Regions from separate parts of the Paenibacillus sp. FSL F4-0100 genome, predicted to be linked through region 2. Evidence: predicted binding sites of a transcription regulator. Region 2 holds the regulator's gene; each other region holds the start of a gene.

The links. Region 2 encodes LexA, which represses DNA repair genes until DNA is damaged. Its sites were predicted from a motif close to CGAACATATGTTCG; they were not measured.
Positions count from the first base shown of each region.
Region 1: a site for LexA is predicted at 4,608-4,621, ahead of addB (helicase-exonuclease AddAB subunit AddB). Genes of this name have one in related genera too.
Region 3: a site for LexA is predicted at 2,592-2,605, ahead of recA (recombinase RecA). Genes of this name have one in related genera too.

Region 1 covers NZ_CP150303.1:2,167,952-2,178,425, forward strand. Annotated here, with positions in the region: gene MHH48_RS09475 (16S rRNA (uracil(1498)-N(3))-methyltransferase) at 1-31, shown strand, start outside; gene mtaB (tRNA (N(6)-L-threonylcarbamoyladenosine(37)-C(2))-methylthiotransferase MtaB) at 34-1,377, shown strand; gene MHH48_RS09485 (NUDIX domain-containing protein) at 1,464-1,919, shown strand; gene MHH48_RS09490 (Na/Pi symporter) at 1,916-2,887, opposite strand; gene MHH48_RS09495 (class I SAM-dependent rRNA methyltransferase) at 3,125-4,498, shown strand; gene addB (helicase-exonuclease AddAB subunit AddB) at 4,810-8,340, shown strand; gene addA (helicase-exonuclease AddAB subunit AddA) at 8,346-10,474, shown strand, end outside.
Region 2 covers NZ_CP150303.1:2,879,626-2,890,099, reverse strand. Annotated here, with positions in the region: gene metH (methionine synthase) at 1-303, opposite strand, end outside; gene MHH48_RS12935 (cupin domain-containing protein) at 473-1,009, shown strand; gene MHH48_RS12930 (FixH family protein) at 1,101-1,505, opposite strand; gene MHH48_RS12925 (HAD family hydrolase) at 1,788-2,579, opposite strand; gene MHH48_RS12920 (hypothetical protein) at 2,622-3,146, opposite strand; gene MHH48_RS12915 (DUF896 domain-containing protein) at 3,307-3,513, opposite strand; gene MHH48_RS12910 (LysM peptidoglycan-binding domain-containing protein) at 3,778-4,146, opposite strand; gene lexA (transcriptional repressor LexA) at 4,322-4,948, shown strand; gene MHH48_RS12900 (hypothetical protein) at 5,043-5,831, opposite strand; gene MHH48_RS12895 (sigma-70 family RNA polymerase sigma factor) at 5,824-6,360, opposite strand; gene MHH48_RS12890 (hypothetical protein) at 6,521-6,865, opposite strand; gene glnA (type I glutamate--ammonia ligase) at 6,914-8,242, opposite strand; gene MHH48_RS12880 (MerR family transcriptional regulator) at 8,304-8,714, opposite strand; gene MHH48_RS12875 (methionine gamma-lyase family protein) at 8,797-10,050, opposite strand; gene hflX (GTPase HflX) at 10,194-10,474, opposite strand, start outside.
Region 3 covers NZ_CP150303.1:5,061,139-5,071,612, reverse strand. Annotated here, with positions in the region: gene MHH48_RS22775 (YajQ family cyclic di-GMP-binding protein) at 1-169, shown strand, start outside; gene pgsA (CDP-diacylglycerol--glycerol-3-phosphate 3-phosphatidyltransferase) at 428-1,015, shown strand; gene MHH48_RS22765 (competence/damage-inducible protein A) at 1,125-2,387, shown strand; gene recA (recombinase RecA) at 2,676-3,737, shown strand; gene MHH48_RS22755 (RecX family transcriptional regulator) at 3,877-4,614, shown strand; gene rny (ribonuclease Y) at 4,974-6,515, shown strand; gene MHH48_RS22745 (TIGR00282 family metallophosphoesterase) at 6,652-7,446, shown strand; gene MHH48_RS22740 (stage V sporulation protein S) at 7,576-7,836, shown strand; gene MHH48_RS22735 (membrane dipeptidase) at 7,928-8,884, shown strand; gene MHH48_RS22730 (phosphate propanoyltransferase) at 9,063-9,635, shown strand; gene miaB (tRNA (N6-isopentenyl adenosine(37)-C2)-methylthiotransferase MiaB) at 9,942-10,474, shown strand, end outside.

The sequences.
Region 1 (10,474 bases), 710 kb from region 2:
ATATGAATCTGGAGAAATGGGGGGCGTTTGAACATGCCATCCGTAGCGTTTTATACGTTGGGTTGCAAAGTCAATTTTTACGATACCGAGGCCATCTGGCAATACTTCAAAAATGAAGGCTACGACCAGGTGGACTTCGAACAAACCGCAGATGTTTATTTGATTAACACCTGTCACGTTACCAATACAGGGGACAAGAAGAGCCGTCAGATGATCAGACGTGCGGTTCGCCGCAATCCCGAGGCCATCGTGGCTGTAACGGGCTGTTACGCTCAAACCTCGCCTGCAGAAATTCTGGATATCCCGGGTGTGGATCTTGTGATCGGGAACCAGGATCGCGATAAAATCATGGATTTCATCCATGATATTGAAAAGACGCGTCAGCCGATTAATGCAGTTCGCAATATTATGAAGACCCGGGTATTTGAGGAAATGGATGTTCCGGATTTTGCGGAACGTACTCGCGCATTTCTAAAAATCCAGGACGGATGCAACAACTTCTGTACGTTCTGCATTATCCCTTGGTCCCGCGGTTTGTCACGCAGCCGTGATCCGAAGAGCATCATCAAGCAGGCGCATCAGCTGGTTGGAGCGGGTTATAAGGAGATCGTGCTGACCGGTATTCACACAGGCGGATACGGAGATGATCTTGAAGATTACAGATTGTCCGATTTGCTGTGGGATCTTGACCGGGTAGACGGTTTGGAACGGATCCGCATCAGCTCCATCGAAGCAAGCCAGATCGATGAGAAGATGCTGGATGTGTTGAATCGCTCCAGTAAAATGTGCCGCCATCTTCATATACCGCTGCAAGCGGGGGATGATACGGTACTGAAACGGATGCGCCGTAAATATACAACCGAAGAGTTCTATAACAAGATGGGCTTGATTCGTCAAGCCATGCCCGATGTGGGCATTACGACGGACGTTATCGTTGGCTTCCCTGGCGAAACCGATGAGATGTTCCGTAACGGCTATGACCTGATGAAGGCAATTCAGTTCTCCGAGATGCATGTATTCCCGTATTCGAAGCGTACCGGTACGCCGGCAGCACGGATGGAGGATCAGGTGGACGAGGAAGTGAAGAATGCACGTGTGCATGATTTGATTGACTTGTCGGAGCAGCTGCAGCTTTCTTATGCTGAACGTTTTGTAGGTCAGATTCTGGAAGTGATACCGGAGCGTGAGTACAAGGGTGCTCCTAATGGCGGAAAGATGCAGGGTTATAGCGATAATTATCTGCAGCTTGTTTTCAACGGATCGCCTGATCTCGAAGGCAAACTGTGCCGCGTAAAAGTAACCAAAGCTGGTGTAAATGAATGCGAGGGCGAACTCCTCAGCGTCATAGATCATGGACTAAAGGCAGCTGCCCAGTAATTCCAATAGCGGCCATACCAGACAAGGATTTCATTTCCTGGCTACCGGAAGTGGAATCCTTGTTGTACATGAAGGAGGAATAGGACATGACATATACACAGATTTCCGCAGGCGGCGTGGTATACCGTCATCATGAAGGGGCGCTTCAGATCCAGCTTATTTTGGACCGTTATGGAAAAACCTCGCTTCCCAAGGGCAAGATGGAAGCCGGTGAAACCGTCGAGCAGACTGCACTTCGAGAAATTTGCGAGGAGACAGGTATAGTCGGATCCATCACCTCTCCAGTGGACATTATTGCATATAAATACCATCATCCCGAATTCGGCCAGGTGGACAAGGAAGTCCATTACTATCTGGTTAAAGCAGAAAAAGGTAGCTTAAAACCCCAGATCGAGGAAATCAACGGCGTGGACTGGTTTGAGCCTTTGGCCGCATGGAGGAAGCAGCGCAGCAACGGATATAACAACAATGATATCATCCTGCGTAAAGCGCTAATGCTGCTTGAGGTTAGCATTCCTGCGGATGAAGATATGAAACTTTAGGTCTGTGCCTGCTTGTTCCAGAAGGGCAGATAGCATAGTGGAAGCGCAATAAGCGAGCATACGATATTAAATAAGGTTTGCGCATGGGCGATTTGTCCAGCAGGATCCGCCGCTAACCATCCGGATACGGTGGTTAAGCCTGATATGAACGGAGTAAAGAGCAGAACACCGCCGATATTCAGCCCCATATGGGACCAGGCCACAAATCGCCCTGCTCGGGTACTGCCAATCGCTGCTATAAGTGCTGTTGCGCAGGTGCCGACATTGGAGCCCAGAACGATGGCAACGCCGATCTCCGGAGGCAGCGCACCGCTGGCTGCAAGCCCCATAGCCATAGCGATGACAGCTGCGCTGCTGTGCATCAGAGCAGTCAATATCGTTCCGGCTGCTATACCCCAGAGGACGCTCCGCGAAGCGTGGTCCAGGAACCACTGGAATAAACCGAGGCTTTGCAGAGTCGGACCAATAGACTGCATGAATTGTATAGCAAGCAGCACCAGTGAGAATCCGGCGACAGCGAGGCATAAAAACTGACTGCGGATCAAATTGTTTTTTACCTTGTCGTAGCTCGGAGGCACGCGCTCGCTGACGATTACGGCCCCGACCCATAGCATGAGCGAGAGGACAAGCAGAGGCATGGCGGCTTGTCCAATCTGCAGGCTGATGAGCTCGGTGGTTACCGTTGTGCCGATGTTCGTGCCGAGAATAATGCCCAAAGTACCGGCGAGGCTCAACAATCCGGCATTGGCGAAACCTATTGCCAGCACAGTAACGGCGGTACTGCTTTGCAGCAGGGCCGTGACCGCTGTACTGGCGATCATGCCTTTCAGGGGCGTGGATGTCGCTTTATGGAGCCACTTATGCAACAGCGGACCGGCCCAGCGTTGGAGCGCAACCTCCATGACCTTCATGCCGAACAGGAACAGGACAAGACCATAACAGATGGGAAACCAGAGTGAGGATAGCATGATGTTCTCCTTTTAGAGGTTGTTCAAAAAGCTCTCTTTTGATAAGAAAACCAATCGAGGCCAATCAAGGATGAGCGACCGCGATTCAAAGGTAGGTTTTCTATATCTAACACGAAGTGAATCAGGAAGTCACTCAGCATCGAATAGATAGACTTTTATCTTAATTACGTATATGACCCTTGGCGGACATGCATGCCTATTGAAATGGCCAGGGGATAACTTAAGGAGTGAAATACAGTGCCATCGGTAATTTTGGAGCGCAGTCGAAAAAAGAGACTGGAGCAGGGGCATCCCTGGGTTTATAAAAGCGAGATTGCCTCTGTCGAGGGTGAACCCAAGCCGGGTGATATCGTATCGGTATTAACCCATCAAGGCCGTTTTCTCGCCTCCGGTTATTACAACCCGCAATCTCAAATCACCGTACGCACCGTTTCGTATGAGCCGATTGAGACGATGGACAAGGCCTTTTTCGCCGCCAGGTTTCAGGAATGCCTGAAACATCGGGAACGGTTTATCGGAGATGAGAACGCCTACCGGCTGGTTTATGGCGAGGCGGATTTTCTGCCAGGGCTGATTGTGGACCGTTTTGATGACGTACTGGTCATCCAGCTGCTGACGCTGGGCATGGATCGCTGCCGTGAGGATATCGTGAACGCGCTTGTCGAGGTGGTCCAGCCAAAAGGAATCTATGAACGAAGCGATGTATCCATCCGGGAATTGGAAGGTCTGGAACAGCGCACGGGTATTCTCTACGGGGAGTGTCCTCGCCACGTGACGGTGACGGAGAACGGCTTGAAGATCAAAGTGGATATTGAAGAAGGTCAGAAGACGGGATATTTCTTTGATCAGCGCGAGAACCGGGCATCCATAAAACCGTTAATGAAGGGTTGGGGAGACCGCAGCGGGATCACGCTTCAGACTGTGGAACGGGACGGTGAGATGAAGTCCTTGCCGGTGAACAAAAGCGGAAAAGAAGTCACGTTTCCCTATTGGGACGGTGCTACGGTGCTGGAATGCTTTTCGCATACGGGCAGTTTCACGCTGCACGCATGCCTTTATGGGGCCAAGAAAGTAACCTGTCTTGACATATCGGAGCATGCTATCGAAAGCGCCAAAGAGAATGTGGAATTGAACGGATTCCAGGATCGCGTGGAGTTTGTAGTGGACGATGCCTTCCAATATTTGCGCAACCAGGTAAAAGGCTTGGAAGAACGTGAGCAGCGTGCGCAAGGGGATCAGAAAGTGGATACCTCCAAACCGCTGACCGCGGGAGGTGGACGTTCCTGGGATGTGGTCATTCTGGACCCGCCGGCGTTTGCCAAAACCAGGTCTGCTGTCAAGGGAGCTTGCCGGGGATATAAGGACATCAACCTTCATGGAATGAAACTGGTGAATGAAGGCGGTTATTTGGTTACGGCAAGCTGCTCGTACCATATGCGGCCGGATTTGTTCCTGGAGACGATTCAGGATGCTGCAAAAGATGCCGGCAAAATTCTAAGACTCGTGGAATGGCGTGCGGCTGGCAAGGATCACCCGCAAATTCTCGGGGTCGATGAGGGGCATTATTTGAAATTTGCCGTGTTTGAAGTGCGCAGCAAATCAAAGCTGTAAACTGCCACAGCTATAGCGGTTGATGCGAAGGATTTTGCCATGGTGGGTAAACCACGATGGCAGGATCCTTTTTTGTATGTCCGCAATATTTTGGAATGGGAATGAAATCCAAACGTATGTTCCATCAAACGATACTTATGCTATACTAGTAATCAACATCTTTTTTGATAGACAACGAACCAAAACGTGGATTTCATATGAATTTTGATACATTTGACTCATAGATTCAAGGGCATGATTTCACCGGAAGCGCAGCTTGTTAAGAAGGGTGAAGGAGTCCCTTTCGAAAGACGATGTAAAGGGGGCATAGCATGAGCATTCAATTTGTTATCGGCAGGTCGGGCAGCGGCAAGAGCACGTCGATCCGCCAAGAGATGATCGAGCGATTGGAGCAAGATCCCAAGGGGAATCCGATGATACTGATCGTTCCCGAACAAGGGTCCTATGAAGCAGAGCATGCACTCGTTAATGCGGGAGGCATTCGCGGGATAATGCGCGCGCAAGTGCTTAGTTTCCGTCGACTGGCTTACCGCGTCATGCAGGAAAGCGGCGGGGCCGCAAAGGTGGCGATCAGTGAAGAAGGCAAGCGCATGCTGCTGTACAAAATTTTGCGGAGGCGCAAAGAAGAGCTCCAATTGTTCGGTGCTTCGGGAGAGCAGCATGGTTTTGTCGGTAAGCTGAGCGAGTTGTATACGGAAATGAAGCGCTATTGCATTGACGCATCCTGCGTAGAGGAGCAGCTGGGACAGATGATATCTGGCTCCGGGAATTCACCGATGCTTCGGCGCAAGCTGGAGGACATCGTAACGGTCTTTCGTGATTTTGAGCTTGAGATTTCACGGTTCTACATGGATGAGGAAGATACGCTGGCCTCATTAGCAGCGGGCGTGACCCAATCGGACTATATCAAGCGCGCCGACATTTGGATCGATGGTTTCCATGGTTTTACGCCGCAGGAGTACCGGGTGCTCCGAGAAATTATGGCCCATGCCAACCATGTAACGATTGCGTTGACACTGGACAAGCCTTATACGAACGGCAATGTTCCGCATGAGCTGGATCTCTTTCATCCTACCGCAGTGACGTACATAGAGCTTAAAGGCATTGCCGATGAGATGGGGTTGGATATGGAGCATCGTATTCTGCAACCCGATGTTCTTCCACGGTTTCAAGAATCCCCTTTGCTTGCCCACCTCGAGCGCGGTTATGATCGGAAGAAACGTTGGACGGAAGCTGCGCGAGATGGAAATACAGTGAGCAATCCGGACGGCAGCAGGACAGGTCTTCTTCTGCATTCTGCCAGTCACCGCCGGGCTGAAATCGAAGGAGCTTTACGTGAGATGGTTCGTCTCGCCCGGGAAGAAAGAACACGATACCGGGAAATGGCCGTGTTTGTCCGGAATATGGGAGAATATGAGCACCTGATAGGTCCTATGTTCAAGGAATACGGTGTTCCTTATTTTCTGGATCAGAAGCGGAGCGAGCTGCACCATCCGCTGGTCGAATTTATTCGATCTGCTCTTGATGTCATTGGACGCCGCTGGCGTTACGAGGACGTATTCCGCTGCGTGAAGACGGATCTGCTGCTGCCGCTGGACGGTTCGCTTACCCGTGAGGACATGGATCGTCTGGAGAACCACGTGCTGGCTTCCGGAATTCAGGGTTCGCGCTGGACGGATGGCCGCCCGTGGAAGGGAATTCCAAGCCTCTCATTAGAGGATGGCGAGAGCGAGGTGCGCAATCCGGATGGCATGCAGGTGATTGAGTATGCCAGAAAGGTGATTGTGGAGCCGCTGCATGCGTTTGAGAAGCGGATGAAAAAGGCAACGAGTGCAATGGATCAGAGCACCGCAGTCTATCGGCTTCTGGAGGAAACCGCTGTTCCCGAAAAGCTGGAGCTGTTAAGCCGCGCTGCTCTGGATGCCGGGCGTCCTGAGGAAGCCAGGGAGCATCGCCAGGTATGGGGGGCTGTGCTTGACCTGCTCGACCAGATTGTGGAGATGATGGGTGCGGAGAAGCTCAGCACCGAATTGTTCACGGGTGTGCTGGGTACGGGACTTACGGAGATGAAAATGGCTCTGGTGCCTCCGTCTCTGGATCAAGTGCTGATCGGCAGCATGGATCGGACACGGACGGGCGGGGTGAAATATGCTTTTCTGCTCGGCATTAACGATGGTGTTCTCCCAGCCCAGTTTCAGGACGATGGGATCCTGACAGAACCGGAGCGTGTTCAGCTCGAAGACCGCGGATTGGAGCTTGCTCCAAGCATATCCCGAAGACTGCTGGATGAACGGTTCCTGATTTATAATGCTCTGACTTCGGCCAGCAAGCAGCTTTGGGTCAGCTATCCTGCGGCCGATGATGAAGGTAAGACGTTACTGCCATCCGAGGTCATCCGCCATTTGAAGCTGATGTTTCAGATGGAAGAGGTGCCTTTGTTTCCAAGACCGCATGCCGGGCAATCGGCCTGCGAGCAGGAGCATTATGCGTCACGTCCTAATAAGACGTTGGCTTACTTGACGGGTCGGCTACGGGACTGGAGGAATGGAGAGGAGATTCCGAACATTTGGTGGCATGTGTACAATTGGTACGCGGAACGGCCGGATTTAAGGTCGCGTCTTTCTTCGATGCTCTCGTCCTTGTCTTACCGGAATGAAGCCCGGCCACTTAAGCAGGAAACGAGCAGGCAGTTGTATGGAACGAAGCTGCGAACAAGCGTATCTCGGATGGAGCGCTTTGTTGCGTGCCCGTTTTCCCATTTTGCCTCCCATGGATTGAAGCTGAGAGAACGGCAGCTGTACCGTCTTCAGGCTCCTGACATCGGACAGTTATTTCATGCTGCCTTGAGCAGCATGGCCATGAAGTTTCAATCCCAGCATCGAAGCTGGGGAGACCTGACCGCGGAGGAATGCTTGCGCGAGGCGGAAGCGACCGTCGATCGGCTTGCTCCCATGCTGCAGGGTGAAATCCTGCTTAGCTCCAAGCGATACGGATATATTTCGCGCAAGCTGAAAAATATCGTGGGCAGAGCATCCGTGATTCTGGGTGAACAAGCAAGGCGCGGCAAATTCGAGCCGATCGGCCTTGAGCTTGATTTCGGTCCAGGGAAGCCGCTGCCACCCCTGACGTTTGAATTGCCGAACGGGGTTAAGATGGAGATTGTCGGGCGCATTGACCGGGTCGACATGGCACGCGGAGAGCATGGGATCATGCTTCGGGTCATCGATTATAAATCCAGCCAGAAGGATCTGCGATTGCATGAGGTCTATTACGGATTATCCCTGCAGATGCTGACCTATCTGGACGTGTTGCTGACGTTTGCGGAGGACTGGCTCGGTGAACAGGCTTTGCCTGCGGGAACCTTGTATTTCCACGTTCATGATCCAATCTTGCAATCTGCAAACGGCATGACGCCGGAGCAGGCGGCAGAGGAGCTGCTCAAACGTTACAAAATGAAGGGCTTGCTGCTGGCAGACCGCGAAGCGGTTTCCCTCATGGATTCTTTCCTTGAAAAAGGACACTCGGCTATTCTGCCTGTCGCCGTCAAAACGGACGGAAGCTTCTACAGCAGCGCAGCCGTGGCAACACCTGACCAGTGGGAGACCTTGTTGTCCGCCGTGCGGGAGAATATGCTGAATATCGGCTCCAGAATTACGGGGGGCGATGTCGCGATTGTGCCGTACCGGATTCAGCAGGAGACCGCCTGCACGTACTGTTCCTTCCGGCCTGTATGCCAGTTCGACGACGCAATTGAGGGCAGCGAATATCAGCTGCTGGGTAAACCGGGTAAAGATCAGGTTTGGGATATGCTTGGACATCCGAAGGGAGGAGAGAGCCGGTGAGAGAGATGATAGCAAAACCCGAGGGCAGCATGTGGAGTGACGACCAGTGGAAAGCCATCGCGCTGTCGGGCGATGATATGCTGGTTGCAGCTGCAGCGGGTTCAGGGAAGACCGCCGTGCTGGTTGAACGGATCATTCGCAAAATCCTCGACGATTCCGCGGGGTTCAGCGTAGACCGGCTTCTTGTAGCTACGTTTACCAAGGCTGCGGCTGCCGAAATGCGGGGACGGATTCGGGAAGCGCTTGACCGTGAGCTGGACCGGGATCCGGACAATGAGCATATCCGGCGTCAGCTTGCTTTGCTTGGTAGGGCGTCAATTACAACGCTGCACTCCTTTTGCATGGAAGTCATTCGGCGATATTATCAGTTAATACCGCTGGATCCGGGATTCCGCATTCTGAATGAACATGAGGCGGATTTAATGCGGCAGGATATGCTGGAGGAGCTGTTTGAAGAGAAATACGGCGAGGCCGAGGGCGACCAGGAAAGTCGGTTTCTTCATTTGGCGGACTGGTTCAGTGGCGAGCGAACGGACGACGCGCTGTACCGTCTCGTTCAGCGCCTCTATGATTTCTCCCGCAGCCATTCCTGGCCGGCACACTGGCTAAGGGAAACGGCTGCCGGCTTCCAGGTACAAGATACGGAGGCTCTCGGACAAACGCCATGGGTTCAAAGCATTTTGGCTGATGCCCGTCTGGCTTTGAACGGAGCGGCTGGCTTGCTGCAGCAAGCCAGGGCGATCGCCATGCAGCCGGGAGGGCCTGCACCGTATGTGGACAATCTCGATGAGGACTTGCGATTGGTCGCCTCCCTGCTTGAGGCCATCGATAGTTCGCCGTGGGAATCGTTGTACGGCATTTTTCGCGAGGCGTCTTTCGGCAAGCTCAAATCCGTTCGGAAGGATGAGGTGCTGCCGGAGCTTCAGGAACAGGTTAAGGAACTGCGCGACAACGTGAAGAAAATCGTCAATGAGCTGAAAAGTGCATTGTTTGGCCGTCCGGCATCGGAATTTTTGCAGGAACTTCACACGGCAGCGCCGCTGATGATGGAGCTGGCCGAGACGGTTATCGCTTTTGGCGAGCGATATCGTGAGGCCAAAGCGGCCAAAGGCATGGTCGACTTTAACGACCTTGAACATTACTGCCTTCATATTCTTCGTCACCCTGATTCCGTGCCGGGGCATATGATGCCTTCCGATGCGGCGATGGAATACCGCGAGCAGTTTGATGAAGTGCTGCTCGACGAATATCAGGATACGAACAGCGTACAGGAAGACATTGTACGATTGATCTCCAGGGAAATGCCGGGCAACCGGTTTATGGTAGGTGACGTGAAGCAGAGTATTTATCGGTTCCGCTTGGCGGAGCCGGGACTGTTTCTCGATAAATATAAGACGTTTTCTTCCGACGCAAGCACGGCCCAAGCCGGCATCCGGATTGATCTGGCCCGTAATTTCCGCAGCCGGACGGAAGTGGTGGATGCCGTCAATTTGTTGTTCCGGCAGATCATGAATGAATCCGTAGCCGAGATTGCCTATGATGCTCGAGCGGAGCTTGTATGCGGCGCATCCTTTCCGGAGCAGGAGGTTCAGGGCGGTACGAACCCTTACACGCCTGAATTGCTCCTGATCGACCGTCTTGGAAAAGGGACGGAGGAGCAGTCCGAAGAATCTTCCGAAGAGGACGGGGTTCATCTTGAGGTTGAGGCGCTTGAGATGGAAACCGCCCAACTGGAGGCCCGCGCCATTGCCCGCAGAATTCGTGAGATGACAGGCGAAAACGGGAAGCCGCTCATGGTGTACGATAAAGGACTGAAATCGATGCGGCCCGCGGGGTATGGGGACATGGTTATTTTGCTTCGCTCAGCCATGGTATGGGCACCGTTAATTATAGAGGAACTGCGGCAGGAAGGGATTCCGGCGTTCGGCGAGCAGAACAAAGGGTACTTTCAGGCGACGGAAGTGGAGATCATTTTATCGCTGCTGCAGGTGATTGATAATCCCCGGCAGGATATTCCCCTGGCTTCCGTATTGCGCTCGCCGATACTCGGATTATCCGAGGAAGAGATGGCACAGGTACGCCTGTGTGCCAAAGGGACTTATTACGATGCGCTTAAGGCAGCAGTCGCGTTAAG
Region 2 (10,474 bases):
CAAGTGAGCCGCTTTTAGGTTGATTTCCCGGGCAAGTTCAGGTATATCGTATTCAGCAAGCACAACCGAGGTTGCGCCAAACGTATTGGTTTCAATCAGGTCGGCACCTGCTTCAAGATATTGTTCATGTATTTTCTGAATGACATCCGGCCGATGAATGACCAGCATTTCATTACAGCCATCAAGGTCCGGACCGCCAAAATCTTCAGCTGAGAGGTCCTCCTGCTGGATCATCGTGCCCATGGCACCATCAAGAATTAATATTCGTTCTTTAAGTACTTCTTGTAAGCTAGGCTTGTTCAACTCATAAACCTCCCCCGAAAACGTTAAATCTTAGTGTATCAGAATATTTTTCAATAGAAAAGCCGAAATATTGCGTTGCAATGGGTACAAATCAACATTTGCAGATGACAAATGCTGTGAGGGGGGCTATAATACATATTAATCCAACGGGAGAAAGAGGGTTAAAGCTATGGCAGAGATTGTGATTCGCAACACGAACGAACGCATTACTGGAGAAGAAAATGTTCGGGAATTCCTGAGTAACCAAGAGGTTGTTTACGAGCACTGGAATATGGAAAAACTCCCGGCAGCGCTTCAAGAAAATTTCAAGCTTAGTGATGACGATAAGAAGCGCATTTTGGACATCTATGATGAAGAAATTCGTGACTTGGCTGCAAGACGCGGCTACAAAATTTGGGATGTCATCACACTTTCCGAGTCCACGCCCAATATCGAGGACCTGCTGAAAAAATTCGAAGAGGTTCACACCCACGCGGAAGACGAAATCCGTGCGATAGTCGGCGGTAAAGGAATCTTCATTATTAAGGGCTCCGACGATGTCGGTTACTTTAATGTTGAGCTTGAGCCAGGCGATGTCATTTCCGTACCGGAAAATACACCTCACTTCTTCACATTGATGGAGAACAAGCAGATCATCGCTGTTCGTCTTTTCATTGAAGAGAACGGCTGGGTTGCTACACCGGTAGAAGATCCTCAATTCCAATAAGCCTGCGGGCAGATTGAATAGGAAGACGAAATAAGGCAGCACATCGATCCGCCTTGCGGACCATGTGCTGCCTTATTTATTTTGCGATGTGTTACTCCGTTACTTTCAGTTCCTTCAACGGCATGGAATGCTGTCCTCTCGCCGTGACATGGGAAACGATACGATAGGTTCCAGCCTCATCGAAGGTTTTCTCCATTTTGTAAACCCCGTCCTGATCATGCTTAACCGGGACCTTCGCCTGAACGCCTCCGCCTTCCAGCGTCACTTCAAATTCCACATTGTTTGCATCTTCGACCGGACTGCCGGCTTGCGTCACCTTCGCTTCGATCAGCACCTTCTCACCAGCCTTAATGCTCTCCGGAGTCAAAGACAGCTCGACAATAATGGGTTCCGCCATCACATCTTCTCCGGATTCCGCTTTGCTGTCATTACATGCGGCAAGCGCAACCGCCATCAGCACCATGGCTGCAAGTAAGGCTATCTTTTTTCGGGTCATGCTCTACACCTCTTTTACAAAATAGGGCTATGTATGGTTCATTCACGTAATGGTCATTACCAAACCTCGTTAAGTTACCTAAACCATTATATCGCATTATTCTTTTACTTCTATCTCATGCAGCTTACAATTGTGTGACGTTTATCATTGCCAAATGCACGGCTCAAGTCCAATTGTGTAACCAACAAAAAAACAGCCCATAACCGCAGAATCTGCTGTTAGGGCTGTTCCTATGTACGTTTGCGCACCCATTATTCGGGTGTGAGTCCTTCATTGTGTAGTTTACAAGGATGCGACGATGGCATGCAGCTCCGATAAATGTTTGATCTCAAACTTCGGTTGAATGGACGGATCGTGAGGTCGGTTTACCCGATTGATCCAAACCGTATGCAGTCCTGCCGCATTCCCGCCTTTAATGTCTGTGGTCAGCTTATCTCCCACCATTACGGCCTGATCCGCCTCAACACCCAACAAATCCAGAGCATGCTGGAAGATGGAAACATCCGGCTTCCCTTTGCCAAAATCACCGGAGATGATGATATGATCAAAATAAGGAACCAGCTCTGGAACACCGTCCAGCTTCTCCTGCTGCAGATCCGGACTTCCGTTCGTGAGAAGCAGCAGCTTTACATTTCCCTGCAATTCCTTCAGTACTTCAAACGTTTCTTCATATACATAGGGTCTTGTTCTGCGTTCAGCAGCGAATTGTGCAGCCAACGTTTCGGCCAATGTTTCATGATCAACGCCCAGGCGCTGAAGTCCGCGTCGCCATGATTCCTTGCGGTATACGGGTGCCAGCTCCTGCAGCTTTCTGAATTCAGGCTGCGATCCAGCCGTGAAATTAGCCCACAAGCCTTCGAAAGGGTTAATACCAATCATTTTGGTAAAAGCAAAAGTATCATATGATTCATATAATGCTCTAGCTTCTTCCCGTACTGCTGCCAAAAGTGCTTTCGCATCAATGCCGGTCTCGTTCGCTCCGGCCTGGCATGTCACTTCAAACGCTTCTTCCACACTACGTTCATCCCACAATAACGTGTCGTCCAAATCAAACAAAACCGCAGCTATCGGCATGTCTCTCCCACTCCTCATATACACTGTGATCTATTCTATTTGTTAATTATGCTCAACTGGAATTTGATGAGTTTTTGCGAACTCTTCTAATCTTTCGCCCATCGCTTTCGTATCATAAAGATTCATCATACGCGAGAATACCCAGTTGCCTGCTTTCCCCTTGCCCTGGATCACGACGGAACCCGAAGCCAATTTGATCTTCTCGATATCCGATACAGCCAGTCGACGTTCCCGATTGAACTTCATGGTGGATACGGAAGCACGCTCAATCTTCAAATAAGGCTTGCGTAAGAAAATCATAAGCGCTAACAGAATGTACAAGCTGACACCTACCCAGTTCAGTACATCGTTGCTTCCACCTGCAGCCTCGGACGTCGCCGTTCCAAGAAGTGCATACACACCAGCCAATGCAACAAGCACTAACGGAAGTACATATTTACGTCCCTTAAATACATCATGCTTATCAGTAACGGCAGAGCCTTGGTACGAGGTCAGCCCCTGCTTCTTACGCTGCTTGTTGAGCTGTGACATATTTTTGTTGACTTTTCTTTCCCATGATCGTGACATATGGTTCCCCCTGGATTAAATTTCAATATATTACCAATCCATATAAACTTGGGGTAACCGTATTCGATTCCCGCGAATAATCGGCACCCCAAGTATTATAATTCTATCCTACTATCTGGTCATGAATCACTGGTTGTAGATCCACGCGCAAGTTTATCGACTAATGCTTTAATCGCGGGCCGCCTTTTTGTTCATTTTCATCTACCCATTCGATCGATTCCAGCTGCTGTCTAAAGTTACCACGAATATTGTTAAGGTATATTTCCCGAAGCTCTGCCCGTTCCTTGAGCTCTTCCGCGGTCAATCCCTCACTTTTCTGTTTTCTTGCTAGCACATTGATGCGTTCAACCAAAGTATCGATGTCCATGACTTCTCCTCCAATTCCAATATCATGTATAACTTAAACATGTGAAAAAGAGCTTGTCAAGGCAACTTGCACCCTTGCAAACTCTGATTAAGAACAAATATGAACATATGATGCCTATAAATGGGTCCTCTATGTTAAGAAATCAATAGATATCTATTCTAAACACGCGATACTGCGTGAAATCACTTCGTCAGGCAAACCTACAAATATGAAGCGAGAAATAGGGACATATATAAGGAAAGAGTTTCTCGTAGTGTTATCCCATTACCAGACTGGTAGAGACAACACCTCTCCTGCCTGTATATCCGGACCCTTCAATCCATTCATTCTTCGGATGCTATCCAGGTATACTCGCGTATCCATATCTGTCGGTTTATGAAGGGAAGCAATCCGCCACAAACTATCGCCATATTGAACAATAACCTGCTTCTCCCCCGTGGGTTTATCCATCCCCCCGGCAAAAACGGAATATGCCCCTGTCCAACAGGATGCTACGATTAACAGAACGAATAAAAGCTTTATAAAAGGAATGGATGCCATTCTCGACTTCAATTGATCGATCCAAGTCTCCGAGGACTTCGTTTGCACTGGAACGTTCTCATAAATGCTACGGTATGTACTGTATTTCAACATGGAATCATCATCTCCCAAACAAGTGTTCTCTTATGGATTTATATTAACACGAACACTTGTTTGATTCAATACCAAAAAGAACATTTGTTCTATTTTTATTTAGAACTTATGTTTGTACGAACGGAAGTTCTATGTTATAATTTTCCCAAACGTTACTAAATGGGGTTGATACGGCATGTCGAAAATATCCAGCCGCCAGCTGGCGATCTTAGAGTTTATCCGCAACGAAGTTCGTAGCAAGGGTTACCCGCCTTCTGTCCGGGAAATCGGCGAGGCTGTCGGACTAGCTTCCAGTTCAACGGTCCATGGACATCTTGACCGCTTGGAGAAGAAAGGCCTCATTCGCCGTGACCCTACGAAACCAAGAGCAATCGAACTGCTTGGCCAAGAAGAGTCCGAAAGCGCAAGCCTGTTTACTCACACCATTGCCAGAGTGCCTGTTGTCGGAAAAGTCACTGCAGGTGTTCCTATTACAGCCATGGAGAACATTGAGGATTACTTCCCACTCCCACAGCATTATGTAGGCGACGATAAGGTGTTCATGTTGTCGGTTATTGGTGACAGTATGATCGAAGCCGGCATTCACAGCGGCGACTATGTCATTGTTCGCCAGCAGCAAACTGCAGACAATGGCGACATTGTCGTAGCGATGACAGAGGAAGACGAAGCAACTGTGAAGACCTTCTATAAGGAGAAGGATCATGTACGATTGCAACCGGAGAATCCTACCTACGAGCCACTGCGCCTGAACCATGTTACGATTCTCGGTAAAGTAATCGGACTCTTCCGGGATGTCCACTAATTTCATATATCTATCTATGAAGAATAGGTTACCTCCCTTAATTGGATGGTAACCTCTTTGCTTTTTCTATATAGATCACGAAGCTGGATCATAGCTAGTTTGCCTGCTCCATAATGCCTTGTTTAAGATCTAGTCGATACATCCGTTTGGGTTTATAATCCGGCGAACCTTCCCCACCCGGCCCCTCCGTGGACTCTAGAACAAGCTTATTGTCTTTTACCATGGGAGTAGTACCTGGTCTATAATATGAAAAGTAGGAAACCAAGGATTCATCCTGAAATCGGAGCTGGACGGCTTTACCCGTTTCATGCTCCACTGCGAACGCATAGATTTGTATACCATGACAGTCCCTATATTGCGGTGCGAGTATAAATACATCGGCAGCTTGAAACGGCAGGCGAATCATATCAACCGGAGCAAATGTTGGTTGAATAAAAGTAAGATCCCCCAGCGTAGTTACTTCATTTGTAACTTGGTTAGTACTATACTGTACGCTGTAGTTTCCGGTAAACGACATATCCGTTTCGATACCGAAGCAGCTCGGTGCTCCCAATGTCGTTATTTTTTCCTGTCCAACTGCAATAACCCTTAACCTTCCTTCATCCGTTACGCCTTGTGCCCGGATTGTCTCTTCCGTACCAGGAGGTAAAGTCCCTGCTCTCTGTTGTTCCTCTCTGCCAAAAGGTAATTGAAAGGCAATTAAAATAATCAGAAGCATTAACCCTCCAGCAAATCCAACTTGCAAGTGCTTTCGACGTTTAGGCTTGCTGTCGGTGAAAATCACGGACCTATGCACGTTTTTTTTCATTTCAGATGTGAACTTTTCATCTGAAAAGGGAGCTTTTTTAGCCCGGGAATACCAGTCTGGTTTATCCTCATTCATCGCCATTCTCCTTCAACAGGTTCTGTACTTTTTTCCTTGCCCGATACAGTCTTGATTTTACGGTACCCGTCGCTAGGTTAAGGAACTCCGCAATCTGATTTATTGACATCTCATAGTAAAGATCCAGGATCAACACCTCCCTGAACTTCCTGGGTAAGGTCATAATCATGGCCCATATTTCATTGGTATACTGCCCATCCAAATACTCTGCTTCCGCCGAGCGGCTTGAGGCATCTATGAGCAGCTTGTCCTTGAGGGTCACTTTCCGAAAGAAAAAAGTCTGTTTATATCGATACGCGGTATGTCTTGTAATTGTAAGCAGCCACGTTTTTAGCGTCGCCCGACCGCGAAAGGTATGTATGCCAAAATAAGCTTTAATAAACACCTCTTGAGCAATATCGTCAGCCAGTGCTTGCTGTTTGGTCAGAAAATAAGCGTAATTCCAGATATCATTTCCGTATAAGTTCATGATTTTATCCAGTGTCTGTGTGTCCATCACCGTCATCTGCTTCAAGTATTCCAGCTCCAACCGATTCACCTCGTCTAATTAGAGTCATGGAAGTGAGTAAAGGTTCCCTTTTTTCGAAAAATAAAAAAAGAATCTTCCCTTTTATGGAGGGCGATTCTGTATTGGCTGCATTCCTGAACGGTTCTCCAAAATCATAAACCAAAATCTATTGCCATTGCTATTAAACCAACGGAGCCTCTTCCCAGGCCTGTTTAAATCGAGAACCAAATCTTCGAATGGATTCTTTGTCGGCCGTTAACTGAAAATCCTGTTCAGACCCGTAAAAACGCAACTGATATATTCCCTTTCGATCCATCTGTTCCCAGCTCAGATGGTATAAATGTTTTTCGAAAGACATAAATAAACCATCTAATTTAAAACCATTTAAATACTCAAGCGGAAATTCAGCAGTTACCGAAATATAATTCCGGATTTCCAAATTCGTCCACCCAAAATTCAAATCATAAATGATTCGGTTTATATGAAACCTGACTAATATTCCATATGCCTGTTTGATCATATTCATTGGAAAAACAAAAACCCCTCACGCCTTACGGCGCAAGGGATTCCTCTATTAATACATCGTAATGTACTGATCGCGTTCCCACTGATGAACTTGCGTCCGGTACATGTCCCATTCGATTTCTTTCAGCTCGTAGAAGTGAGCCAGCGCATGATCCCCGAGCGCGTCGGAAATGACTTCGCTGCGAATCAACTCGTTAATGGCTTCTTTCAGGTTTGCCGGCAAGCTAGGGATGCCTTCCTCAATACGCTCTTCTTCCGTCATCACATAGATGTTACGGTCGATTGGAGCCGGGAGCGACAGCTCGCGCTTCACGCCATCCAAACCTGCTTTCAGCATGACAGCCAGAGCCAGATACGGGTTAGCCGCCGGATCCGGGTTACGCACTTCAATACGCGTGCTAAGGCCACGGGATGCAGGAATTCGAATCATTGGGCTGCGGTTACTTGCAGACCATGCTACGTAGCAAGGTGCTTCGTAACCAGGCACGAGACGCTTGTACGAGTTCACCGTTGGGTTCGTGATCGCAGCAAACGCGCGTGCATGCTTAAGAATACCCGCCATATAGTTACGAGCCGTTACGCTCAAGCCAAGCTCATCACTCTCGTCGACAAACGCGTTCTCGCTTCCTTTGAAGAGCGATTGGTTACAGTGCATACCAGAGCCGTTCACGCCGAATAGCGGTTTTGGCATAAATGTTGCAATCAGTCCATGCTGACGAGCAATCGTCTTAACTACCAATTTAAATGTTTGAATCTGGTCAGCTGCTTTGATCGCATCGGCATACTTGAAGTCGATTTCGTGCTGGCCAGGAGCAACTTCATGGTGAGAAGCTTCGATTTCAAAGCCCATCTCTTCCAGTGTCAGTACGATATCGCGGCGGCAGTTCTCGCCGAGATCCGTAGGCGCAAGGTCAAAGTATCCGCCTTGGTCATTAAGCTCCAGGGTTGGGTTGCCTTTTTCATCGGTTTTGAACAGGAAGAATTCTGGCTCCGGACCGACATTCATAGAAGTGAAGCCCATCTCTTCAGCTTCTTTCAGCGCTCTCTTCAGAATGCCGCGCGGATCTCCTGCGAACTGAGTGCCGTCAGGCATGTAGACATCGCAGATCAGACGTGCGACGCGATCCTCGGATACCCATGGAAAGATCATGAAGGTATCCAGATCCGGGTACAGATACATATCGGATTCTTCAATACGTACATAACCTTCGATGGACGAACCGTCGAACATCATTTTATTATCAAGCGCTTTAGGCAGCTGGCTTACAGGAATCTCAACATTTTTAATCGTTCCAAGCAAATCTGTAAATTGCAAGCGGATAAATCGAACATTTTCTTCTTTGGCAATACGTAGAATGTCCTCTCTGGTATAACTCACTTTATCCTCTCCTTTTTAAATAAAAAACTAGAATTAATGAAGAATTACAGCATGGCAATCCTTATTTATTAAAAAACCGGGATAATTCCCCTTGAATCAATGAAACCTGACCCGGTCTTCTAGCGGTAATCAATTCCTGCTTCAGCAAACGTCGCAACTGGGACTCCGACATCTCACGGCGTCTGTTCTCGGTATCAGGAGTAATGACAGTAGCCTCTTCAGACTCTTTCGTGACAGGATTCATTACCTGCTTAATGCCGGCGATATTAACACCTTTTTCAATCAAAGCCTTAATCTCTAGCAGTCGCTCCACATCATTGAAGGAAAACAGGCGTTGGTTGCCCGACGTACGGGCTGGGACAATTAAGTTATGCTGCTCATAATAGCGAATTTGTCTGGCGGATAAATCCGTAAGCTTCATAACAATGCCTATCGGAAATAATGCCATATTCCTCCGAATCTCATCACCCATATCTCATCAACCTTCCAAGTGGTCTATTCTGATCCTATTGTACATTTCCTGATCAACCACGTCAACCGCATGTAAGGATAACTCACAACAAATTACGATCTTTCATGCTTTGGAGGGCCATAAGCACACCATATTTAACATGAGAGTAGGTCAAGCCGCCTTGCATATACCCGATATAAGGTGATCGGATCGGCGCATCCGCGGATAATTCGAGGCTTCCTCCCTGGATAAACGTACCTGCCGCCATGATTACGGGATGTTCATATCCAGGCATATCCCAAGGCTCAGGCACTACATGGCTGTCGACTGCCGCCGCCCGCTGAATCCCCTGTACAAAAGCGATCAGATGATCCGCTCCGGTAAACGATACGGCCTGAATCAAATCGGTCCGCTCATCCTGCCAGCCCGGCTTGGTTGTGAACCCCACTGCCTCAAACATCGCGGCGGCATAAATGCTGCCCTTGACCGCTTGTCCAACCGTGGATGGTGCCAGGAATAATCCCTGATAAATGCCTCTGGTCGTTCCCAGCATAGCCCCTACTTCACGTCCGATGCCGGGAGCAGTCAGCCGATAGGCTGCCTTATCCACATAGGCTGCTTTACCGCATATGTAACCGCCGGTTTCGGCAATGCCGCCGCCAGGGTTTTTGATAAGCGACCCCGCCATCAGATCAACGCCAACCTCCGTCGGTTCCAATCGCTCCGTAAACTCACCGTAACAGTTATCAACGAAAATAATCAAATCCGGGCGAATGGACCGAATCCGGTTTACCATGTCACCAATCTGGGATACCGTGAACGAAGAACGCCAATCATATCCACGGGAACGCTGGATACCGATAACCTTGGTTGAAGACGTGATTGCCTTCTCTACCCGCCCCCAATCGATTTCCCCTTGTTCTGTTAGCGCAACCTCCTGATAATCGATTCCAAAATCTCGAAGGGACCCGCTGCCGTCCCCGGGTTCGCCAATTACTTTATGGAGGGTATCATACGGACGCCCCGAAATATACAACAGCTCATCTCCCGGTCTTAACACACCAAACAGTGCGGTTGAGATCGTATGGGTACCGGAAGCAAAATGCGGCCTGACCAGGGCAGATTCGGCTCCAAATACATCTGCGTAGACTTCATCCAGCACTTCACGGCCGCGATCATTGTATGCATACCCGGTGGAAGCCGCAAAATGAAAATCACTCACCTGAAACTTCTGGAAAGCATCAATCACCTTCCACTGATTAAAATCAACGATATTATCGATCCCCCGTAAACGCTGTCCGATTTTGGACTCAATCTCACTGCTCAATTCAAGTATATCTTGCGAAAATCTTGCCATGACCAACTGCTCTCTCCTCTTTTACACATGATGTCTCACATCTTAACACATATTTTTATTTCATAGAACTCGCAATGCTTGAGCACCCTGAACACGCAATATAAGCCCCATACAGGGGCTTACACTACGATTCCTATTGGTACCTAAGATCCGTTCTGGACGTAATCATGGAGCAAGTAACCCATTTTCTCATAATCCGCTTTATTGATTCGCACCTCGTAGAGGATATCATTCTCATCAAAAGACTGCTCCAGCACGTCTCCGACACGGTATACAACCGAGTTCAGATCGCCGCGGTCTGCCGGAATCCGGAACGTCACGTTCCCTCCGGACAGCTGGTCCTGAATCGCTTCACGAACCATTTCCAAATCCTGATCTTGATACGCACTAATCTTTAATTGACCATCCCCTGTAGGCAGCATCT
Region 3 (10,474 bases), 2.2 Mb from region 2:
GAAAAAGATCAATATATTGATCCGTGATTCCAAGCTGAAGGTCAAGAGTCAGATTCAAGGTGACCAAATTCGGGTAACCGGAAAAAACAAGGACGATCTTCAACAGATCATGCAGCTGCTTCGCAAAGCGGATCTTTCTCTGGACCTGCAGTTCACCAATTTCAAATAAACGCCGTCACAGGCTCACGTAGGATTGGATGGACAGGTTGTTTCTTTTGACAGGGCGTGAGCGGAAATATTATACTAAAAAACGATATATAAGGATTAACGTATACATAGATCACTGGGGGATGAATATGACAGACAGCGCTTCACGCTTCAAACCCTTTAGGCTCTTGGGAAGAGCGACCCTATTGAAGTACAGATGGATAACAGTCGCGGGGTCTGCGAAAATTTCAAGACAACCCGTTGCAAGGGAGGTTGCCCCATGAATTTACCCAATCGTATCACGTTGGCCCGCATTTGCTTGATCCCTGTCATGATGATTTTTCTGCTGGTGGATTTTGATTTTTATCCGGCTCCTATTGTATGGAATGATTTTGTCCTGCCCTATAACCAATTGATTGCGGCTTTGATATTCATACTTGCTGCAAGCACGGATGGGATTGACGGGTATTTGGCCCGGAAAAACAATATGGTGACAAACCTGGGTAAACTTATGGATCCGCTCGCGGACAAACTGCTGGTGGCAGCTATCCTCATATCGCTTGTGGAGATGGGGAAATGTGAATCATGGATTGCTGTTGTCATTATCAGCAGAGAATTCGCGGTTACTGGCTTGAGACAAATTGCGCTCCTGGAAGGTTCCGTCGTTGCAGCAGGTCAATCAGGAAAAATCAAGACGGTGATTCAGATTGTGGCAATTGTCGCGCTTCTGATCAATAATTTCCCGTTTGTATTCTTGGGAATTCCGTTTGATGTCATTGCAATCTGGGCTGCCGCGATAATTACGATCTATTCGGGAATCGAATATTTTGTCCAGAACAGGCATCTTCTTAAAGGTACCGGGGCATAACGGCAATAGGAGCTATCCTATTGCTTTTTTCTTCCGCAGGGTAATAAATTTGTGACGGCGAGTGGCGAGTATTGTGAAGAGATAGAAGATACAGGAGGATCGACGAATCATGAAAGCAGAAATCATTGCAGTTGGAACCGAACTTCTCCTTGGACAGATTGTGAATACCAATGCACAGTATTTGTCCAGACAGCTTGCCTCAATGGGAATCGATGTGTACTATCAAACCGTTGTCGGGGATAACATGGAGAGGCTCAAGGAGACCTTGCAGCTGTCCAGCAGCAGAGCCGATATCGTGCTTCTGTCCGGCGGCCTGGGCCCCACACAGGATGACCTGACGAAGGATGCGCTCGCATCCTTTCTGAATCGTTCATTGCATATTGATCGGATGGCTATGGACCGGATCGAACGTTTCTTCCAAGAACGGGGATCCGTAATGACCGAGAACAATCGGCGCCAGGCCCTGGCCATCGAGGGAGGGACTCCGCTTCCGAACGAAACAGGCCTCGCCGTCGGGAACGCGGTATCGTATGAAGGCACTCATTATATTGTGTTGCCGGGTCCGCCGAAAGAACTGATGCCGATGTTTGAGCAGGAGGCCAAGCCTTGGCTTCTGCAGCATGTGCTTACGGGAGAGCTTCCCATCTATTCGAAGATGCTCAAATTCGCAGGCATCGGGGAGTCCGCGCTTGATAAGCGCCTGGAAGACCTGATTACGGCCCAGACCGATCCGACGATTGCATTGTATGCCAAGGAAGGGGAGGTCACCGTCCGAATCTCCACGAAGGCTTCCAGCGAGGCTGAGGCGATGGTCCGGCTGAATGAACTGGAAGCCCGGATCCAGGAGAGAGGCCCTGAGTTTATGTATGCTAACGAGGATGTGCCCATTGAGAAGGTTATTGTAGATATGATGGCGGATCATAGCTGGACGCTAAGCGCCGCGGAGAGCTGCACAGGAGGCCTTGTAGCGGAGACGCTGACCTCCATCCCCGGCAGCGCATCGATGTTCCTTGGCGGGATCGTCTGTTACACTAACCAGATCAAGGAGAAGCTTGTGCATATCCCGCATGCGCTGCTCGAGGGGGATGATGCGCCGGGAGCCGTCAGTGCGGAGGTTGCCGAAGCGCTTGCAGATCATGTTCGGATGGTAACCGACAGCGACTTTGGTTTATCGGTAACGGGCGTAGCAGGTCCAGGGTACGCTGAACGCAAGCCTATAGGTCTTGTTTACATCGGATTGTCTCAACGGGGAAAAGAAACAGAAGTGCATGAGCTGCACCTCCAGGGTAACCGTGAGACGATCCGGCTCCGTGCGACGAAGGCGCTGCTCTACCGGCTTTGGCAGCGTCTTGTTGCCTCCAAACAAGATTAATTTTGCAAAAATAGAGATATCCGCTTTTCAAAAAAAGTAAATAATTTACACCTTGCTTGGTACCTCTTCTTGAATTAACGAACAGTTCCAAGTATAATGGGAAATACGGAAGAACCGTGGCATATCGAATGATGTTGCCACGGTTCTTGTTCTTTATACATAGGGGATGGAGCATATACCGGAAGGGGCGTTGAATAAAAAAAACGAATGTATGTTCGAAAAAAAGCTTGGCAAACGTGTCAAAACAAGGTATGATATGACTATCAACAGTGAAGGGTTGTGGAACAATTGTCAGATCGTCGTGCTGCGCTGGAAATGGCGCTTCGTCAGATAGAGAAACAGTTCGGAAAAGGTTCCATCATGAAACTGGGTGAATCCACCCACATGCAAGTTGAGATTGTGCCGAGCGGATCGTTGGCATTGGATATAGCTTTAGGAACCGGCGGCTTGCCTAGAGGCCGGATTATTGAAGTGTATGGACCGGAATCCTCCGGTAAAACAACAGTAGCCCTCCATGCTATTGCGGAAGTTCAGAGGGCTGGTGGACAGGCTGCATTTATCGATGCCGAGCATGCTCTGGATCCATCGTATGCAAGCAAACTGGGCGTTAATATTGATGAATTGCTGCTCTCCCAACCGGACACGGGTGAGCAGGCGTTGGAAATTGCGGAAGCTCTGGTACGCAGTGGTGCAGTGGATGTCATCGTTATTGACTCGGTTGCTGCGCTTGTTCCAAAAGCTGAAATTGAAGGCGACATGGGGGACTCCCACGTGGGTCTGCAAGCTCGTCTGATGTCCCAGGCTCTTCGTAAATTGTCGGGTGCTATTAATAAATCGAAAACGATTGCCATCTTTATCAACCAGCTTCGTGAGAAGGTTGGTGTTATGTTTGGTAACCCTGAGACGACTCCAGGCGGACGTGCTCTGAAGTTCTACTCGACGGTTCGTTTGGATGTGCGTCGAATTGAGAGCATCAAGATGGGGAACGATGTGGTGGGTAACCGCACACGGATTAAGGTTGTTAAGAACAAGGTAGCGCCACCTTTCAAACAGGCTGAGCTTGATATTATGTACGGTGAAGGCATCTCTAGAGAGGGAAGCCTAATCGATATCGGAACGGACCTCGATATCGTGGATAAGAGTGGTGCATGGTATTCTTATGCAGGTGACCGTCTTGGCCAAGGACGTGAGAATGCGAAGCAATTCTTGAAGGAGAATCCGGAGATTGCTAGTGTTATCGAGAACAAAATCCGTGAAGCGAGCAATCTGACTACGGCTGTTCCTGAGCCTTCCGAGAAGGATAAGGAACAAGAGGAAATAGAAGAGCAAGAGTTGTTTAAAGTAGAATAGTAAATTGCTGGTTAACGATTAAGTGTTGAGGACTGTCCGGTGTTTGTAACACCAGACGGTCTTCTTTGCATTTATCCAGAATTGAGAGTCAGTCTTGGTTATTTTACTCAGGATGGCGCGGTAGTGAGAGGAGCGACATATGGAAGAAGAGAATAAAGAAATGTCGGAGCAGGCAGAATCATCAGGTATTGAGCATTTTCCGGCTCACGAGGATTTGGTTGTAACTTCAGTCGAAATGCTGAAAAAGCCCAAACATCGATACCGAATCGCGTTTGGTCCGTACCTCATGACCGTTCATGAAGATGTAATGCTGAAATACAGGATGTTCAAGGGAAATGTTTTTCGTAAGGAAGAGTTGGAAGAAATTATCGTGGCCGACGAGCGACAGCGGGCTTACGTAGAGGCGTTGAATCATCTGGCTAGGAAGCCAAGAACAGCCAAGGAGATCACCCAGCGACTGCAGCAAAAAGGTTTCGAGCCGAGCAGCGTGGAGACGACGCTGGAGCGCCTGGAGAAGGACAAGCTGATTGATGACGCGTTATACGCCAAGATGTGGACAGAGCAGCGAATGACCAGCCATAAGAAGGGACGGCTGTGGGTCAAGCAGGAACTGAGACAGAAGGGAATCGGCACGGAGCTGATCTCCGAGGCATTGGGCGAGATCAGTGCAGATGCCGAATTGGAGAGCGCGCTCGCCGTGGGACGGAAAAAATGGCAGCAAACCCATGGGGAGATGCTGGATCGCAAACGTAAAACGGGAGCATATTTAATGCGTAGGGGCTTCGGCGGGGACCAGGTGCGTCAGGTACTCAAACGTCTGGTCGATGAGGATCAGCAACAGGGTGAGTGGGACGATGGACTGGAAGATTTCGAATAAAGGGCAAATTGGGCACTTTTTCGTGAAAGAAATGGTTTCGTTGGATGAAACTGACGTTTACCCATTGCTTTCCCTTGACAATATCTTTTTATAAATACTAAAATAAATATGAATCTTTTTATCATAAATTAGAATCCTTTTTCCTTCCAAAAAAGTGACTACTTTGTGAAAGATTCTTAAATCGCCAATTCATAGTGAAATGTATTCCGCTGGGTAAGGCGGGATTTGCGTACGTGATACGGCGTTCGCAGTATGGACGGCAGCTTCCACTGCCGGAAAATTTTATGTATGAATGAGTAACCTGACAATTGCACATTTCCCAAGGAATGCCTTGGAGGAACCAACGAGGAGGTGATCAGATGCATCCAATTTGGTGGATCATAATCGTTCTCGTTGTAGCCGCTATATTCTTTGGGTTCGGTTATTTTATTCGCAAATCCCTTGCAGAAGCTAAAATTTCCAGTGCCGAGCATGCCGCTTTGCAGATCGTAGAAAGTGCGAAGAAGGAAGCAGAAGCATTGAAGAAAGAAACGGTTCTCGAAGCTAAAGACGAAGTTCATAAAATCAGAGCCGAAGCTGAAAAAGACACTCGTGAGCGCCGGAATGAAATTCAACGGCAGGAGCGCAGATTGTTGCAAAAGGAAGAGTCGCTGGATAAAAAAATAGAATCTTTGGAACGTAAAGAAGAACAAGTGGCGAACAAAGAGAAACGAATAGAAGAGACCCAGCAGCAAATCGATGCCATTTACAAGAAACAAACGACAGAATTGGAGCGCATCTCCAACCTGTCGATGGAGGATGCCCGCAGCATTATTCTCAGTAATGTTGAGCAGGAAGTTCGTCATGAAACCGCTCAGATGATTAAAGAAATCGAGCAGCAGGCGAAGGAAGAGGCAGATAAGAAATCACGCGAGATCATCACGCTGGCTATTCAACGCTGTGCGGCTGATCACGTAGCTGAGACCACGGTATCTGTAGTCACCTTGCCGAATGAAGAAATGAAGGGCCGGATTATCGGACGTGAAGGCCGAAACATTCGTGCGCTTGAGACCCTTACAGGGATTGACCTTATTATCGATGATACTCCGGAAGCTGTTATTCTCTCCGGTTTTGATCCGATTCGCCGTGAAATTGCCCGTACAGCTTTGGAAAAGCTCGTGGCAGACGGACGGATTCATCCGGCTCGTATCGAAGAAATGGTGGAGAAATCCCGCAAGGAAGTGGACGAACGCATTCGCGAGTATGGAGAACAAGCCACCTTCGAGGTTGGCGTTCACGGTTTGCATCCAGATTTGATCAAAATTCTGGGTCGACTGAAATTCCGTACAAGCTATGGACAAAATGTGTTGAAACACTCCATGGAAGTGGCCTATTTGACTGGCCTGATGGCCGGCGAATTGGGCGAAGACATCGTGCTTGCGAAACGGGCAGGACTGTTGCATGACATCGGTAAAGCGCTGGATCATGAAGTGGAAGGATCGCACGTTGAAATCGGCGTGGAGCTGGCGAAGAAGTATAAGGAACATCCGGTGGTTATCAACAGCATTGCCTCTCATCACGGTGATTGTGAAGCAACTTCGGTTATTGCCATGCTGGTTGGCGCAGCTGACGCATTGTCTGCTGCCAGACCGGGAGCACGCAGAGAGACGCTTGAGACGTATATCCGTCGTCTTGAGAAGCTCGAAGAAATTTCCGAATCCTTTGAAGGCGTTGAGAAATCCTATGCCATTCAAGCAGGACGTGAAGTTCGTGTCATGGTACAGCCTGAGAAAATCGACGATGCTGAAGCATTCCGCTTGGCACGCGACATTACCAAAACGATTGAGAATGAACTGGATTATCCGGGTCATATCAAAGTCACCGTTATCCGGGAAACCCGAGCGGTGGATTACGCAAAATAGAGTTTGGACCTTAAAAAGTGGCCGCAATCCGGCCACTTTTTATCTTTGAAATTTCCGAAAATACAGTTCGGACATATATGAATCGGGAACGGTCTTGCCGGGAATCAGGACAAGCATCCCTGAAGGAGTGATTGACATCAACGTATTATTCATCGGAGACATTGTCGGCAGTACAGGTCGTAAAGCTTTGAAGGCTTCCCTTCCGGAGCTGAAGTCCAAATATAATCCGCACATCATAATTGCCAATGGGGAGAATGCAGCTTCAGGACGCGGCATTACCTCGGCTATAGCCAATGAATTTTTTAATTGGGGCATTCATGGCATCACCTTGGGAAATCACACGTGGGATAACAAGGATATTTTTGAGTTTATCGATGATGAGCCTCGCATGATTCGTCCGGCAAACTTTCCGCCCGGCACACCGGGCCGCGGATACACGATCATCAAAGCGAACGGCAAACAGCTAGCGATTGTGAATTTACAGGGACGAACATTCCTGCCAGCGATCGATTGCCCGTTTCGTGCAGCCGATGACATTGTGGATGAACTTCTCCAGAAGACGAAGTGCATTCTGGTGGACTTCCATGCAGAGGCAACCTCGGAGAAGATTGCCATGGGATGGCATCTGGAAGGCCGCGCCTCGATGGTAGTTGGAACGCACACCCACGTACAAAGCAATGACGACACCATACTGCCTGGAGGAACAGCTTATATTACGGATACCGGCATGGTCGGCTCCAAGGAAGGCATCCTCGGCATGCAGCGTGATGCGGTAATGTATAAGTTCAAGACCCAGCTTCCTGCTCGTTTCCAGGTCGACGAAGGCAAATGGCAGTTCCATGCCGTATGCGTGGATATGGATGAGGAAACGGGAAGAGCCCGGAAGATACAGAAAATCCGCATGTACGAAGACGAATGGCGGATGGATTAAAAAAGGCGGAATCCGTTTAATTAAATTAGGAACGGATGGTAAAAAGCAGGAATTTTTTCCCCTCTCACGAATAACATCTAGTAAGCGGAAGCAAACCATCACTCAACATTCCCAGGGGAGGTACTTACCATGGAAGTATTAAAAGTTTCAGCAAAATCCAATCCTAATTCAGTTGCAGGGGCGCTCGCTGGAGTTCTGAGGGAGCGAGGCGGGGCGGAACTGCAAGCGATTGGGGCGGGAGCACTGAACCAGGCCATTAAAGCGGTAGCGATTGCCCGGGGATTTGTAGCACCGAGCGGGGTGGATTTAATTTGTATCCCTGCTTTTACGGATATTGTGATTGATGGCGAAGACCGGACGGCAATTAAATTGATCGTAGAACCTAGATGAATTTCGAATGTTGAGGTATTAGCCTGTTTACTCTCCTTGGTGTAAACAGGCTTTTTGCTGTGATAAGTTTAGAAGGGAGATGAATGGCGCGATGCGGACGGTTGATTTTCACTGTGATGTTTTGAGCAAAATGTGGGAAGATTCCCAAGCCTCCTTTGTGGACGACCCGCATTTGGATGTAACGCTGCAGCGCATGGAGGAGGGCGATCTGGCCCTTCAGGTGTTCGCTGTTTTTTTATCGGAGAAATGGGGGAGACCTTCCTTTGAACGGGTGCTGGCACAAATCGATACCTATCGCAGCCGCATTGTTAAACCGGGTCATCTGAAGCCACTGCTCTGGCAAGAACAAGTCCAAGAGTTCGGACAACGGAAGAATGGACGGTACGGCGTTCTGTCGCTGGAAGGCGTTGACGGGCTGGAGGGGAATCTGTATTACGTCCAGCTCTTGTTTGAGATGGGCGTTCGTTTTATGGGGATTACCTGGAATTATGCGAACTGGGCTGCAGATGGAGCATTGGAGCAGCGAAATGGGGGATTCACAGAACGGGGGCGTCAACTGGTAGAGCTATGCAATTCGACAGGTATTATTCTGGATGTGTCCCATCTGTCCCAAGCTGGCTTCTGGGAGCTCGCGGAGCTGACCAAAGGGCCCATTATCGCCTCGCATTCCAATGCGTACTCCGTCTGCCAGCATCCCCGGAATTTGAATGATGAACAGATAAGGGCATTAATCGCGCTTAACGGGATGATCGGAATCGCGTTTGTGCCCTGGTTTATCCGCAGCGGTGTAGAGCGTGTCAAGCCGGAGGACGTATTGCCGCACATCGAGAAAATTTGTGAGATGGGCGGAGAGAAGCACATCATGTTTGGTTCGGATTTCGACGGGATTGATCAATGGGTAGCCGGACTTGAGCATCCGGGCCGGTATTCGGATTTTCAAGAGCTGCTGCTTAAACATTATCCTGAATCGATGGTCAAGGGCTGGATGTCGGAGTATGCCCTCCGTTTTCTTGAGCAGAATTTACCTTCATTGTCAACTCAAGCATAGTAACCTTTCGCATAACGACCATGATTCGAGGATAACTTTGACAATCCTGTTGCAGATTGCTCATGAAACGGAAGAAGGCGGCCTGAATCACCCGGGTTGCCTTTTTATTTTTGGGTAATAGAGAGTATAATAGGTGATGGCATGTACAGCATATAGAGAAAAACAAGGAGTGAGACAGATGAGTAAAACTGTACCTGTGGGTGTATCCGCCCGCCATATTCATTTAACCCAAGAGCATATTGAGGCATTGTTCGGCCCTGGATATCAGCTTACAGAGTTCAAACCATTGTCCCAACCAGGACAATTCGCAGCCAACGAAACGGTAGCGGTCATTGGAACGAAGGGACAATTCGATAAAGTAAGAATTTTGGGACCTGCACGTCCTGCAACCCAGTTGGAAATTTCCCGCACGGATTCCTTCGCCATCGGTGTAAAAGCACCCGTACGCGAATCCGGAAACATCGCCGGTACCCCGGGTATCACGATTAAAGGCCCGGCAGGTGAAGTAACGGTGGACGAAGGTGTTATCGTAGCTGCTCGTCACATTCACTTCCATACGTCCGTTGCGGATCAATGGGGGATTAAAGACAAGGATCTGCTGAAGGTACGCTTAGGCGGCGAACGCGGTCTTGTACTGGAGAATGTCATTGCCCGCGTATCCGATAATTTTGCGCTCGACATGCACATCGATACCGATGAAGCTAACGCTGCTGGCGCCAAAACCGGAGACACTGCTGAAATTATTGATTAATCCATAGCTTCAGTAAACCTTTATGAACATACTGTATGTGTCACGCATGTGCTGCTGTTAAGCGATCACAGCTGGAAGAGCCTGAGTCGATTCACTTCGATTTCAGGCTCTTTTTTGAAATTTCCCAAGGGTTTAATGTTTCGCGAAGCCAATTTGAAGGAAAAAGTTCATCTGTTAAGGTTTAGCCTCAATAACGCCAGGGTGGTAGCTTAGGCAATAAGATCATGATATAATTTAAAACAGTGCCTATTTAAGATATTTTGTCATGTAAACCAAAGATTTTGCGGATCTAAGGAGTGACCAAGCATGTCCAAAGAAAGTAAGGACTACTCCAAGTATTTTGATTTTTCAGGAGCCAAAGTTCTCTCGGAAGATGAACACGGGAAGAGAATTCGCATCAATGGCCGGGAAATCAACATCCTTTCGGAGCCTAATCATAGACAGGAAAAACAGCGCGGCAAGCAGAGTGTCGAAGTATTGTATGATACCGAGCTGCCGGAAGAGTTCCGAAGCATCGGAGCTGGCAAGCATTATATTGTGTATACGTTCGGATGTCAGATGAATGAGCATGATTCCGAGACGATTAAGGGATTGTTGGAGCAGATGGGCTACCAGGCAACCGAGGATCGGAAGCAGGCGGACATCATTTTGCTCAATACATGTGCCATTCGTGAAAATGCGGAGGACAAAGTGTTTGGCGAACTCGGCCACCTGAAGCATTTGAAGATCGAAAAGCCGGATATGCTGCTTGGGGTTTGCGGCTGTATGTCGCAGGAAGAATCGGTTGTTAATCGAATTCTCCAGAAGCATGGCTTCGTGGATTTGATCTTTGGTACGCA